4 regions of the Mesorhizobium sp. Cs1299R1N3 genome follow, and region 2 is predicted to be linked to each of the others. Evidence: predicted binding sites of a transcription regulator. Region 2 holds the regulator's gene; each other region holds the start of a gene.
The links. Region 2 encodes PhoB, which activates phosphate uptake and scavenging genes when phosphate is short. Its sites were predicted from a motif close to TGTCATNNANCTGTCAT; they were not measured.

Region 1 (3,309 bases), on a different contig from region 2:
GTCCCCGGGCGTGCCAGGCGAGGCGGTTGAGCGCGCCGCGTTTCAGCACCTTTTCGATGCGCGGTCGTCTCAGCTTCTCCCACATGGTGAGGCTTTGCGTCAGGTCGCCGGGGAAGTCGGCAATGATATCGGCAAGCATTGCGGCATCCTCGATCGCCATGGCAGCACCTTGCGCCGCGAACGGGGTCATCGCATGCGCGGCGTCGCCGATCAGCGCGATGCCGGCTGGCATCGTCCAGGGCTGCTTCCGATCGACTGTATGGAGTGGCCAGGTCAGCCATGGGCCAGCCAATTCCACCAGTCTTGCAAGGCCTGCGGCCGTGCCACGCATGGCGCTGGCGAGGATGCCGGGATCGGTGTGTCCGGACCAGCCCTCGGCAATGCGCTCGCCTTTGGTGAAAGCGACAAGATTGAACGCGTCACCCTTGCTCACGGGATAGGCCACCAAATGAAAGCCGGGGTGCAGGAAGGTGGTGACGCAGTCGGGGGCGCCGATCGCGGCAAAGGCTCGCCCGGCTTCACTGTCCGCGCTTACCGTCGCGCGCCAGGCCAGTTCGCCGGAGAATTGGCTGTTCGCGAGGCCGGCTCCACCGCCTGGGCCGGCAAGCCTCCGCACCGACGACCAGACGCCGTCGGCGCCAACCAACAGGAAACCCGCCGCCTGGACGGGCTTGCCGTCCACCTCGGCGGTCACGGTGACGCCGTGCGTGCCGGCGGCGATGTTGCCGACGCGCGCGCCGGTGGTGAGCTGGATATCGGGCATTTGTGCGACGCGCGCCATCAGGGCGTCTTGCAGATCCGCCCGGTGCGCCACGAGATAGGGCGCGCCCCAGCGTTCCTCGCCGGCGCCGCCAAGCGGTACGCGTGCCAGTTGGCGCAGGCTCGCGGCGTCCTTCAGCACCACGGCTTCCGGCTTGACGGCATTGACAAGAAGCGTGTCGAGGACGCCAAGCCGGCGCAGAATGCGCGTCGCGTTTGGCGAGAGCTGGATGCCCGCGCCGGCCGCTTCGAGGCGCTTGGCCTGTTCGAACACCCTCACGGGGTAGCCGCGTTCGGCGAAGGCGATCGCCGCCGTCAGCCCGGCGATGCCAGCCCCGGCAATCACGACCTGCCGGGACCGCGTCTCGCTCATGATCGGGAGGTCAGGCGGCCTGGTCGATGTAGAGGCAGCCCGCCGGCAGCGTTTCCGGCGCCTTCAGCTTCGGCGAATAGCGGTAGAGGGTCGAGCAGTAGGGGCAGACTTTCTCATTGTCGTCGCCCATGTCAAGAAACACGTGCGGATGATCGAAAGGCGGGTTGGCGCCCGTGCACATGAATTCCTTGACCCCGATGTCGATTGCCGGATGGCCCGCATCGTTCTGGAAATGGGGAATGGAACCGCCTGCCATCGTCGTCTCCTTAACGCAGTCTCTTCTGCATCTGGATCATATCAAACCTCTTTGCAAGTTCGATGAAATCAAACTGTCGCAAAAGCCTGTCAGAGAACTGTCGCAAAAGCCTGCCACAGGATAAGTTAAGCCGGTTAACCGGCCGAGGCGGGCGGAAGAGCAGGAATCATGAACGAACTGAAGCCGGTACAGAGCGAATTCAACAACATCACGGCAGCCAGCCCGGAAGGCAATCCGGACCGTTTCGTCAACCGCGAGTTCTCCTGGTTGCAGTTCAATCGCCGCGTTCTCGAAGAATCGCTGAACACCCATCACCCGCTGCTGGAGCGCGTCCGCTTCCTGTCGATCTCGGCCGCCAATCTCGACGAGTTCTTCATGGTGCGCGTCGCCGGCCTTGCCGGCCAGGTGCGCGAGGGCATCGTGCTGAAGAGCCCGGACGGACGCACCCCAGAGCAGCAGCTCGAACAATTGCTGCGTGAGGTCGAGCGGCTGCAGGAGGACCAGCAGAAGAGCCTTTCGGCACTCACGGTGCTGCTCAACAAGGAAGGCATCGAGAGCATCACCCGTGATGCGCTGACCAAGGACGAGAAGGCTTGGCTGGAAGAGCATTTCCAGGACCAGGTGTTTCCGGTGCTTACGCCGCTGTCGATCGACCCGGCGCATCCGTTCCCGTTCATTCCCAATCTGGGCTTCTCGATGGCGCTGCAGCTTCGCCACCGCAAGAATGGCGAGGAGATGAGCGCGCTGCTGCGCCTGCCGGTGGCGCTGAAGCGCTTTATCCGCCTGCCGGACCGCAAGAGCCATGTCCGCTTCATTCCGCTGGAAGAGGCGGTCGGCCTTTACATCGGAAAGCTGTTCCCAGGCTACGAGGTCAAGGGCTCCGGCACGTTCCGCATCATCCGCGACAGCGACATCGAGGTCGAGGAAGAATCGGAAGACCTGGTGCGGTTGTTCGAAACCGCGCTGAAGCGTCGCCGCCGCGGTTCGGTCATCCGCATCGAATTCGACATGTTGATGCCGGGAGAATTGCGCGATTTCGTCGCCGGCGAGCTTGGTGTCTCGTCCAGCCGCATCAGCGTCCTCACGGGCCCGCTGGCGCTCAGCCAGATATCCGAGATCGTCTCCGTTCCCCGCGATGACCTGAAATTCACACCCTACAATCCGCGCTTTCCCGAGCGCATCCGCGAGCATGGCGGCGACTGTTTTGCCGCCATCCGCGAGAAGGACATCGTCGTCCATCACCCCTACGAGTCGTTCGACGTGGTGGTGCAATTCCTGCGCCAGGCAATGGCTGACCCCGAAGTGGTGGCGATCAAGCAGACGCTCTATCGCACCTCCAATGACAGCCCGATCGTGCGTGCGCTTGTCGACGCGGCCGAGGCCGGCAAGTCGGTGACGGCGCTGGTCGAGCTCAAGGCCCGTTTCGACGAGGAGGCCAACATTCGCTGGGCGCGCGATCTCGAACGCGCCGGCGTGCAGGTCGTGTTCGGTTTCCTCGAACTGAAGACCCACGCCAAGATGTCGCTGGTGGTGCGGCGCGAGGACGGCAAGCTGCGCAACTACGTCCATCTCGGCACCGGCAACTACCATCCGGTGACGGCGCGCATCTACACCGACCTTTCCTTCTTCACCACCGATCCGACGATCGCCCGCGACGTCGCCCAGCTGTTCAATTTCATCACCGGCTATGCTGAGCCGACCGCCGAAATGCGGCTGGCGATCTCGCCGTTCACGCTGAGGAGCCGCATCCTCAAGCACATTTCAGACGAGGTCACCCATGCGTTGGAGGGACGGCCGGCGCGCATCTGGATGAAGATGAACGCGCTCGTCGATCCCATCATCATCGATGCGCTCTACGACGCCAGCCGCGTCGGTGTGGAAATCGACCTTGTCGTGCGCGGCATATGCTGTCTGCGGCCGC
Region 2 (3,309 bases):
GCGGCCTCGTCGGTCTTCCAGCGCTCTTCCTGGAAATTCGACCACGAAACGCCGATGACCTTGTCCTTCGCCTGCGCCACCGGCGCCAGCGTCAGCGACATGGCGACACCCGCCAGGATGGCGACTGTGAATCTCTTCATGATATATCCTCCCTGCGCCGCGTATGGCGCGACCAAACTGGCCCGAAGGCCGGCACAAAGGCCCTATTTTTTCGAGCCTCGAAAAAACACTGATCCATCGTCGGAACACTGTCAACATCGATTCTGATGGATTTTGAGGTGCCGGGACCCTTTTTTCGAGTCCCGCAATAAATAAATGACAGCTCCTGCCGCTTCTGCCAGTATTCGGCCCGTTGCCGGAGATGTTCGAGGGGGTGTCAAGAACCGCGGCGACGGGAGGATGTGGGAAGCATGTCGGTCGGAATCCGCCACGACGATCTGCGCCGGCGCAACCGCGCCATGGTGATTGCAGCCGTGCGTCAGGGTGGTCAGCCCTCGCGCACCGAGATCGCCGCCACCACCGGCCTCAGCCACTCGACCATATCGGCGATATCAGCCGACCTGATCGACGAGGGTATCCTGACCGAAGGCAAGCCGAACGAGGCCGGTTCACTGAAACGCGGCCGGCCGCAGGTTGGCCTTGGTCTCAACCCCGAGGCCGCGGCTGTGATGACCGTGGTGCTGTCGCTGAATTTCCTGTCCGTCGCCGTCATCGATTATTCCGGCCAGGTGGTCGCCGAGGAACAGCGCCGGCTGGACACGCTGACCATATCGCGCGAGGCGCTGATCGGCGAATGCACGGCAATAGTGCGGCGGCGCCTCGAGGACCCCGATCTCGACGTCCGCAGTATTGCCCGCATCGCGCTGGCGATCCAGGGCATCACCGACACCGAGGCGCGTGCGATGCTGTGGTCGCCGATCACGCCGCAGACGGATATTCCCTTCGCCGACATACTTGAAGCCGAGTTCGGCATCCCCGCCACCATGGAGAACGACTGCAACATGATGGCGGTGGCGCTGCGCTGGCGCGACCCCGAACGCTACCGCGACGACTTCATCGCCATCCTGCTCTCGCACGGCATTGGCATGGGCCTGGTGCTGAAGGGCGAGCTTTTCACCGGCACGCATTCGTCGGGAGGCGAGTTCGGCCACATGATCCATCGCCCGGGAGGCGCGCTCTGCCGCTGCGGGCGGCGCGGCTGCGTCGAGGCCTATGCCGGCAACTACGCCATCTGGCGCAACGCCAGGCAGCTTGGCGAGGACGCCGAACCGGTCGCCGATGTCAGCGATGCGCAGATGCGGGCACTCGCCGCGACGGCAAGGGAGAAAGACGGACCGGAGCGCGAAGCCTATCGCAAGGCCGGCGAGGCGCTGGGCTATGGGCTGGGCAGCCTGTTCGCTCTGATCGATCCCGCACCCGTCGCCATGGTCGGCGTCAGCGCCGCCGCCTTCGACCTAATCGAGCCGGCCTTGCGCGAGGCCATCGCCCAGACCGCCGGCGGCCAGCATTCGGAATCGATTTCCTTCGACACCGAGCCGAACGAGCTGCCGCTCATCCGCGAAGGTTGCGCCATGCGGGCGCTGACCTTCGTCGACCAGGAGATTTTCGCGCCGGGCGTGCTGGCGAGGCCCGGCGTTCCGGGCAAGAATGTAGCCTGATTTCAGTCTTCGCGGATCGCGTAGCCCGCGCCGCGAATGGTGCGGATCACGTCCGGCATGCGGCCGTTGTTGACCGCCTTGCGCAGCCGGCCGACATGCACGTCCACGGTGCGCTCGTCGATATAGATCGTCTCGCCCCAGACATTGTCGAGCAGCTGGCTGCGCGAGAACACGCGACCGGGATGACGCATCATGAATTCGAGCAGGCGGAACTCGGTCGGCCCGAGCCGGATCTCGCTCTTCTTGCGATAGACCCGGTGCGATTCCCGGTCGAGCACGATGTCGCCGACCTTGAGCACGCTGGACAGCACTTCCGGCTTGGCGCGGCGCAGCAGCGCCTTGACCCGGGCCATGAATTCCGGTGTCGAGAACGGCTTGACCAGATAGTCGTCGGCACCGGTCGAGAGGCCGCGCACGCGGTCGCTCTCCTCGCCGCGCGCCGTCAGCATGATGATCGGCAGCCTCTCGGTCTCGGGCCGCATTCGCAGGCGCCGACAGAGTTCGATGCCGGAAACCGCCGGCACCATCCAGTCGAGCACCAGGAGGTCGGGCACGTTCTCCTGGAGGCGGATCTCGGCTTCGTCGCCGCGCGTCACCACCTCGACCTGGTAGCCTTCCGATTCCAGATTGTAGCGGAGGAGCACGCCGAGCGGCTCCTCGTCCTCCACCACCATGATGCGTGGCGCGATCATCGATTGATCATCCCTGCCGTCAAGCCGCCGGCACCGACATCGCCGTCTCGTCCTGCTTCGGACGGTTGGCGGGCAGTTGCGTGCCGGTCAGCACATAATATGCATTCTCGGCAATGTTGGTCACGTGGTCGCCGATGCGTTCGAGATTCTTGGCGCAGAACAAAAGATGCGTGCAAGCCGTGATGTTGCGCGGATCCTCCATCATGTAGGTCAGGAGTTCGCGGAACACCGATGTGTATTTGACATCGATGCGTTCGTCGTCATTCCTGAGCTTGGCGAGCGCGGCGGCATCGCCGGCCGCGTATTCCTCGACCACGCCCTGCACCTGGATCAGCACCAGCTGCGCCATGGAGTCGATCGAATGCGACAGGTCGCGCGGCGTGGCGGAGAGGCCGACGGAGCCGACGCGCTTGGCAATGTTCTTGGCAAGGTCGCCGATGCGCTCGAGATCGCCCGCCATCCGGATCGAGCCGACGACGTGACGCAGATCGTCGGCCATCGGCTGACGCTTGGCGATCAGGGTGATGGCGCGGTCGTCGAGTTCGCGCTGGCGCGCGTCCATGATGGCATCGTCGGAGACGACGCGCTGTGCCAGCGCGTTATCGGAATTCAGCAGCGCCTTGGTGGCGCCGCCGACCATCGTGCCGGCGAGATCGCCCATGTCGCTGATCAGCCTGCTGATCTGTCCGAGATCCTCGTCGAAGGCTGCGACTGTATGTTCGGCCATGATCCTGGTCCTCGTATGCGTGATATCAGCCGAAGCGGCCGGTGATGTAGTCCTGGGTGCGCTTCTCGCGAGGCGACGTGAAGATCTTCTCGGTCTTGTCGAATTCGACCAGTTCGCCCAGATACATGAAAGCCGTCTGGCGTGACACGCGCGCCGCCTGCTGCATATTGTGGGTGACGATGACGATCGTGTAGTCGGCCTGCAACTCGTCGATCAGTTCCTCGATCTTGGC
Region 3 (3,309 bases), on a different contig from region 2:
CGGTTGAGGCAGGGGATATTTCGATGAGCGAGGGACACTCGACCTATACGCCGAAGACCGGTATCGAACGCTGGTTCGACGCCCGCATGCCGCTGCCCAGGATGGTCTATGACAGCTTCATCGCCTATCCGGTGCCGCGCAACCTGAACTATATGTGGACCTTCGGCGGCATCCTGGCGATCATGCTGGTGGCGCAGATCCTGACCGGCATCGTGCTGGCCATGCACTATACGGCCGACACCAATCTCGCCTTCGGTTCGGTCGAGAAGATCATGCGCGACGTGAATTCGGGATGGCTGTTGCGCTACATGCATGCCAACGGCGCCTCGTTCTTCTTCATCGCCGTCTACCTGCACATCTTCCGCGGTCTTTATTACGGCTCCTACAAGGCGCCGCGCGAGCTTCTGTGGATCCTCGGCTGCATCATCTACCTCCTGATGATGGCGACCGGCTTCATGGGCTATGTGCTGCCATGGGGGCAGATGAGCTTCTGGGGCGCCACCGTCATCACCGGCTTCTTCAGCGCCATTCCGCTGGTCGGCGACTGGATCCAGCAGCTGCTGCTCGGCGGCTTCGCCGTCGACAATCCGACGCTGAACCGCTTCTTCGCGCTGCATTACCTGCTGCCGTTCATGATCGCCGGCGTCGTGGTGCTGCACGTCTGGGCGCTGCACGTCGTCGGCCAGTCGAACCCGACCGGCATCGAGGTCAAATCGAAGACCGACACCGTCGCCTTCACCCCCTACGCGACCATCAAGGACGCGTTCGGCATGATCGTGTTCCTGTTCGTCTTCGCCTATTTCGTCTTCTACCTGCCGAACTATCTCGGCCATCCGGACAACTACACGGTCGCCAACCCGCTGAAGACCCCGGCCCATATCGTCCCGGAATGGTACTTCCTGCCGTTCTACGCGATCCTGCGCGCCATCACCTTCAATGTCGGGCCGATCAATTCCAAGCTCGGCGGCGTGCTGTGCATGTTCGGCGCCATCGTCATGCTGTTCCTGGTGCCGTGGCTCGACACGTCCAAGGTGCGCTCGGCGGTCTACCGGCCCTGGTACAAGCTGTTCTTCTGGCTGTTCGTGGCCGATGCCGTCCTGCTGGGCTGGCTGGGCTCGCAGCCGGCGGAAGGCAGCTATGTGTTCATGGCGCAGATGGCGACGCTGTTCTACTTCGCCTTCTTCCTCATCATCCTGCCGGTTCTTGGCCTGATCGAGACACCGCGCAGGCTGCCGAACTCGATCACCGAGGCGGTGCTCGAAAAGAACAAGGGTGGCAGCGGACATCCGGTGGGCGCCACCGCAGCACCTGAGACCAAGGGCTGAGCGGTAGAGAATCTAAGGGGATTTGGCATGAAGAAGATTCTCACCTCGCTGGCGCTGATCGGCCTTGTGGCCGCCGGCACCGGAGTAGCAGGCACTTGGGCGTTCGCGGCCGAAGAAGCCCACAACGCGGCGGCACCGACGCATTTCCCGATCAACGAGCCGAAGGAAATGAGCTGGAGCTTCACCGGCCCGTTAGGCACCTATGACAAGGCGCAGCTGCAGCGCGGCCTGAAGGTCTACAAGGAAGTTTGCTCGGCCTGCCATTCGATGAACCTGGTGGCGTTCCGCACGCTGTCGGACCTCGGCTATAGCGACGCGCAGATCAAGACGCTGTCAGCCGAATACACCGTCCACGACGGCCCCAACGATGCCGGCGACATGTTCGACCGTCCCGGCAAGCCGTCCGATCATTTCCCGGCGCCGTTCGCCAATGAGGAAGCCGCCGCTGCCTCCAATGGCGGCGCGGCGCCGCCGGACATGTCGCTGCTGGCAAAGGCGCGCGGCGTCGAGCGCGGCTTTCCCCAGTTCGTCTTCGACATCTTCACCCAGTATGATGCCGGTGGTCCCGACTACATCCATTCGCTGCTGACCGGCTATGACCAGACGCCCCCGGCCGGAATGGTCATCCCGGAAGGCACGCACTACAACCCGTATTTCATGTCCGCCGTGTCGCTGAAGATGCCCAAGCCGCTCTCCGACGGCCAGGTGACCTATGACGACGGCTCGCCGCAGACCATCGACCAGTATTCCCGCGACGTGGCTGCCTTCCTGACATGGGCGGCCGAGCCGCACATGGAAGACCGCAAGAAGATGGGCTTCCGCGTGCTGGTGTTCCTGCTTCTGTTCGGCGCCCTGGTCTACATGACGAAGCGCAAGGTGTGGGAAGCCGTCGCGCATTGAGCGATGCCGCAGTCTGAAATTCAAGAAAAGGGCGCCGCGAGGCGCCCTTTTCTGCTTTTGGGGTGGATTGCGCCGCCACGTCTCGGCGGTGTCACATAGCCGTCACCACACATCGCGATCCTGCGGCGCTCTCATCAAAGGATCACGCCCATGAAAAGATACGCATCGCTAGCGGCAGGCCTGCTGCTGCTCGTCGTTGGTTCCACGGCCCGCGCCGAAGACGCAAAGCCCTTCATCACCAACAAGGACGTCGACCTGACGATGATCCTGCCGCCGCCGCCAGCAAATGATTCGGCCGAGACCAAGGCCGAGCTTGGCGAGGTGCTGACCATGCAAGTCACGCGCACACCTGAAATGGAAGCCCGCGCCATCGCCGATGCCGAGGAAAACGTCTGGCGTTTCGCCGACGTCATGGGACCGAATTTCAACAAGGACAAGCTGCCGAAATTCAGCGCCTTCTTCGATCGCGTGGTGGAGACCGAAGGCGCCGTCGTCGATCCGGCGAAGGACGTCTGGAAGCGCCCGCGTCCGCACCAGCTCAGTGACCTCGTGAAGCCGGTGGTGAAGCTGTCGAGCTCCGGTTCATGGCCGTCGGGCCATGCGACCGTCGGCACGATGATGGGCATCATCCTGTCTGACATGGTTCCGGAAAGGCGTGCCCAGATCATGGCGCGCGCGGCCGAGTTCGCCCATAACCGTATCGTCGGCGGCATCCACTATCCGTCCGACGTCGAGATGGGAAAGATTTCCGGCAGCGTCATCGCCGCGGTCCTGCTCAACCGCGATGACTTCAAGACCGAGTACGACGTGGCCAGGGCGGAGCTTCGTTCCGATCTCGGCATGTAGGACTGGCCGATTGCCATCTGTTCGAGCGGGGCGCCTTCGGGCGCCCCTTTTCGTGTCGGCCAGGGCCTGCGCCCACGGCAAGGAAATCGCCTGGCGTTGCTGCCAAATCCTTTGCCGGACGCGCTTGTCTCGACCGTCACATCGCGCTAGCCGTTGTCGGTCGCGCCGGGTTACGATCGGCCCCCGCGCCGTTTCGCTTCTGTCAGCTGGATCATCCGGAGCCGCTTCATGAAATCCT
Region 4 (3,309 bases), on a different contig from region 2:
GGTGACATGCATTAGCCCTGCGTCAGACGGCGATCTTGCCGCCGCCCTGTTTGGTGATCGCCACGACCGCCGGCCGCACCGGCATGTCCGGCTTGAAATCGGGCCACCGGGTCGACGGGTCCTCGTAGTAGGAGGGCCGGCCGAACGCCTCCCAGTCCTCGCCGCCGTCACCCGGATGCTGGACGGCGACGAAGGCGGTCTGGTCGTCCGGCGCGAACAGCGGGCCGCACATTTCGGCGCCGATCGGCACCCGGAAGAACAGTTTCGAGGTCGCCCGGGCCGATCCTTCCGTGTCCACCGCCCACAGGCCGTCGGTGCGGCCGGTGGCCTTCGGGCCCTGGCCGTCGGTGGCGACCCACAGGCGCCCGGCCGAATCGACCGCGCAATTGTCGGGCATGCCGAACCAGCCATGGGCCGTCGTCGCGGTGGAGAAGGTGGCGCCGACATCGGCCACCGCCGGATCGCCGCATTTCAGCAGCACTTCCCACTTGCCCTTCGTGGCGGCGAAATCGCCGCCGTCCTCGACGATCTCGATGATGTGGCCGAAGGCATTCCCGGCGCGCGGGTTGGCGGCATCGACCTGATCGGCCTTGCGCTTGGAATTGTTGGTCAGCATGACATAGACCTTGCCGTTGCCGGCATTGGGCTGGATGTCTTCCGGCCGGTCCATCTTGGTGGCGCCAAGCAGGTCGGCGGCGCGGCGCGTCTCGATCAGCACGTCGGCCTGGCCGGCAAAACCGTTTTCCGCCGTCAGCGGACCCTGCCCGAACACGATCGGCATCCATTCGACCGAGCCGTCCTCGGCGAATTTGGCGACATGCAGCGTGCCGTCGTCGAGCAGGTCCTTGTTGGCCGCGCGGTCGCCGGCGTTGAACATGCCCTTGGTGACGAACTTGTAGACATAGTCGAAGCGCTCATCGTCGCCGAGATAGACGACGACGCGGCCGTCCTTGGCGATGATCGATTCGGCGCCCTCATGCTTGAAACGGCCCATGGCGGTACGCTTGCGCGGTACCGAATTCGGGTCGTTGACATCGACCTCGACGATCCAGCCGAAGCGGTTGGGCTCGTTCGGCTCCTTGGCGAGGTTGAAGCGGTCATAATGCGCGCCCCATTCATAGGCGCCTTCCGGGATGCCGAGGCGCTTGTAGTTGGCGGCTTCCTTGTGGCCTTCCGGCAACTCGCCGGAGAAATAGCCGTGGATGTTCTCCTCGGCCATCACATAGGTGCCCCAGGGCGTGACGCCGCCGGCGCAGTTGTTGATCGTGCCGAAGACTTTCGTTCCGGACGGATCGGCATTGGTCTTGACGCGGTCATGGCCGGCGACCGGGCCGGACAGCGCCATCTCGGTGTTGGAGGTGATGCGGCGGTTGAGCTTGCCGTCACGCACCACCTGCCATTTGCCGCCGTCCTTGCGGATCTCGACGATGGTGCCGCCGTGGGCGGCCATCTCGACATCGACCTGCTCCTTCGAGAGCGGCGCCACCTCGGCCGACTTCTTGCCGTCCTTCTCGACGATCTTGACGATGCCCGGGAACATCAGATGCGGGTTGGTGTATTCGTGGTTGATGACCAGCAGGCCGTGTTCCGCCGAGCCATCGATCGCGATATAGCCGACATAGTCGTTGTTGTAGCCGAACTGCCTGGCCTGGGCTTGCGCCGACTGCCTGGTCGGGTCGAATGCCGGCGAATCGGCAAACAGCGGATCGCCCCAGCGCAACAAGACGTCGGCGTCGTAGCCCGGCGCGACATGGTGCTTGTCGTCGATACCGGCCTCCAGCTCGTCGAATGTGAAGGCGGAGCCTTCCGCGGCGCGAGCATCGTCGGCGGCGATCATCGCCAGCGGGCCGACGGTGGCGGCGATCGCCGAGACGGCAAGCGAACCCTTGAGGAAGCCACGGCGCGAGAACCGCGCGGCGATAATCTCGCCCATCGTGCGGTTTTCGCTGGGATTGTTGGCCGGGCCTTCGTTTTCCTCGAGCAGGCTGGTGCGGAATCGGGCATCGGTGGAGCGATGTTCGGTCATGGGAGCCTCTGGCTTGGATTTGGCTGGATTTTGTTGCCTGTTCGACCGCCTTACAGTCGACTGATCACATTTTCGTGACATCGTAACCGCGCTGCCGCTCCCTTACGATACCGGTTTTCACGCCGGGGCCTGGGACTTTAGTCCAATCTTGCGCCTGCAAAGGTCCTGGGGGACAAACGCAACGGTCGGAGGCCGCTTTCGGTCACCACGTCTTTCGGCGATGTTCGTTGCACTGCAACGTTGGGGTGAGCGCGCCGGCTCAATCGACGGAGATCAGTATGCGCGGATCGATTACGGCCCGTTGTTGTCGCCTGGCTCTGAGATCGGCGGCGCTTCTGGCGCTGACCGTCGCTCCCTATGGAATTGCCTTCCATGGATTCGTGCCTGGAATCGATGCCGCGACCGCACATGCCGACAGGGGTGGTGGCGGTGGCAATGGTGGCGGCGGCAACGGCGGTAATGGCGGCAACGGCGGCGGTAACAGTGGCGGCAACGGGAATAGCGGGAACAGTAACGGGAATAGCGGCGGCGGGAACAACGGAAATGGCAAGGGCCAGCGCGACAAGAGCAGCCATGTCAACGCCACCACCGGCGACGAGGTCGACGTGGACGGCAACAAGATTACAGTTCAGCACCCCGACGGTATGACGGAAAACATCGAGAACGGCCGTTTCAGGATGAAGGATGCGCTCGGCCGCACCATCATCGACCGCCCGGCCACACCGGCCGATGTCAGCCGTCTCAAGGCGCTGTGAATTTCGGCCCTGTGAATTCGGGTTTGTGAATTTCGGCCTTGTGAAGCTGGTCAACAGGCAACGACCAGCCTCACACGTCACCTCCGCCGCCCCCCGGCGGAGGTGACCTCCTTTTGCGGCGTTCCAAATGCCCCGAGGACTTATTCCAGGAAAAACGGTTTTCCCGCGAAAAGCGCGCAGCGCTTTCTCCTGGCGGAAATACGCAGACGCTGAACCGCTCTATGAGCGGTCCGTCTCGCGGTCGCGAAACTCGCGCATCATGAGGGCTGCTTCCGTGCGGTTTCGCACGCTGAGTTTCGACAGCACCCCCGTCATGTGGTGCTTCACGGTCTTCTCCTGCAGTTCCAGGCGCAAGGCAACTTCCTTGTTGCTCAGTCCCTCCGCCACCAACCGCAGGATTTCGGTCTGCCGGCCGGTGAGTTGCCGCAGCCGGTCCGCCACGCCGTTGGCAGGCTGCAGGGACTGCACATCGGAAAGCAGCCGGGCCGACAACATCGGCGAAAGATAGCTTTCGCCAGCCGCCACGTT

Region 1: a site for PhoB is predicted at 1,476-1,492, ahead of O7B34_RS15030 (RNA degradosome polyphosphate kinase). Genes of this name have one in related genera too.
Region 3: a site for PhoB is predicted at 2,315-2,331, ahead of O7B34_RS23235 (acid phosphatase). Genes of this name have one in related genera too.
Region 4: a site for PhoB is predicted at 2,090-2,106, ahead of O7B34_RS15495 (PhoX family protein). Genes of this name have one in related genera too.

What each region holds. Positions count from the first base shown of each region.
Region 1 covers NZ_JAPYKQ010000005.1:343,238-346,546, forward strand. The annotation lists gene O7B34_RS15020 (FAD-dependent monooxygenase) at 1-1,132, opposite strand, end outside; gene O7B34_RS15025 (zinc-finger domain-containing protein) at 1,143-1,388, opposite strand; gene O7B34_RS15030 (RNA degradosome polyphosphate kinase) at 1,557-3,309, shown strand, end outside.
Region 2 covers NZ_JAPYKQ010000007.1:100,695-104,003, reverse strand. The annotation lists gene xylF (D-xylose ABC transporter substrate-binding protein) at 1-140, opposite strand, end outside; gene O7B34_RS17380 (ROK family protein) at 411-1,658, shown strand; gene phoB (phosphate regulon transcriptional regulator PhoB) at 1,661-2,350, opposite strand; gene phoU (phosphate signaling complex protein PhoU) at 2,370-3,077, opposite strand; gene pstB (phosphate ABC transporter ATP-binding protein PstB) at 3,103-3,309, opposite strand, start outside.
Region 3 covers NZ_JAPYKQ010000012.1:111,065-114,373, reverse strand. The annotation lists gene petA (ubiquinol-cytochrome c reductase iron-sulfur subunit) at 1-7, shown strand, start outside; gene O7B34_RS23245 (cytochrome b) at 24-1,325, shown strand; gene O7B34_RS23240 (cytochrome c1) at 1,353-2,225, shown strand; gene O7B34_RS23235 (acid phosphatase) at 2,376-3,071, shown strand; gene O7B34_RS23230 (adenine phosphoribosyltransferase) at 3,300-3,309, shown strand, end outside.
Region 4 covers NZ_JAPYKQ010000006.1:70,818-74,126, forward strand. The annotation lists gene O7B34_RS15495 (PhoX family protein) at 23-2,026, opposite strand; gene O7B34_RS15500 (hypothetical protein) at 2,305-2,781, shown strand; gene O7B34_RS15505 (response regulator transcription factor) at 3,001-3,309, opposite strand, start outside.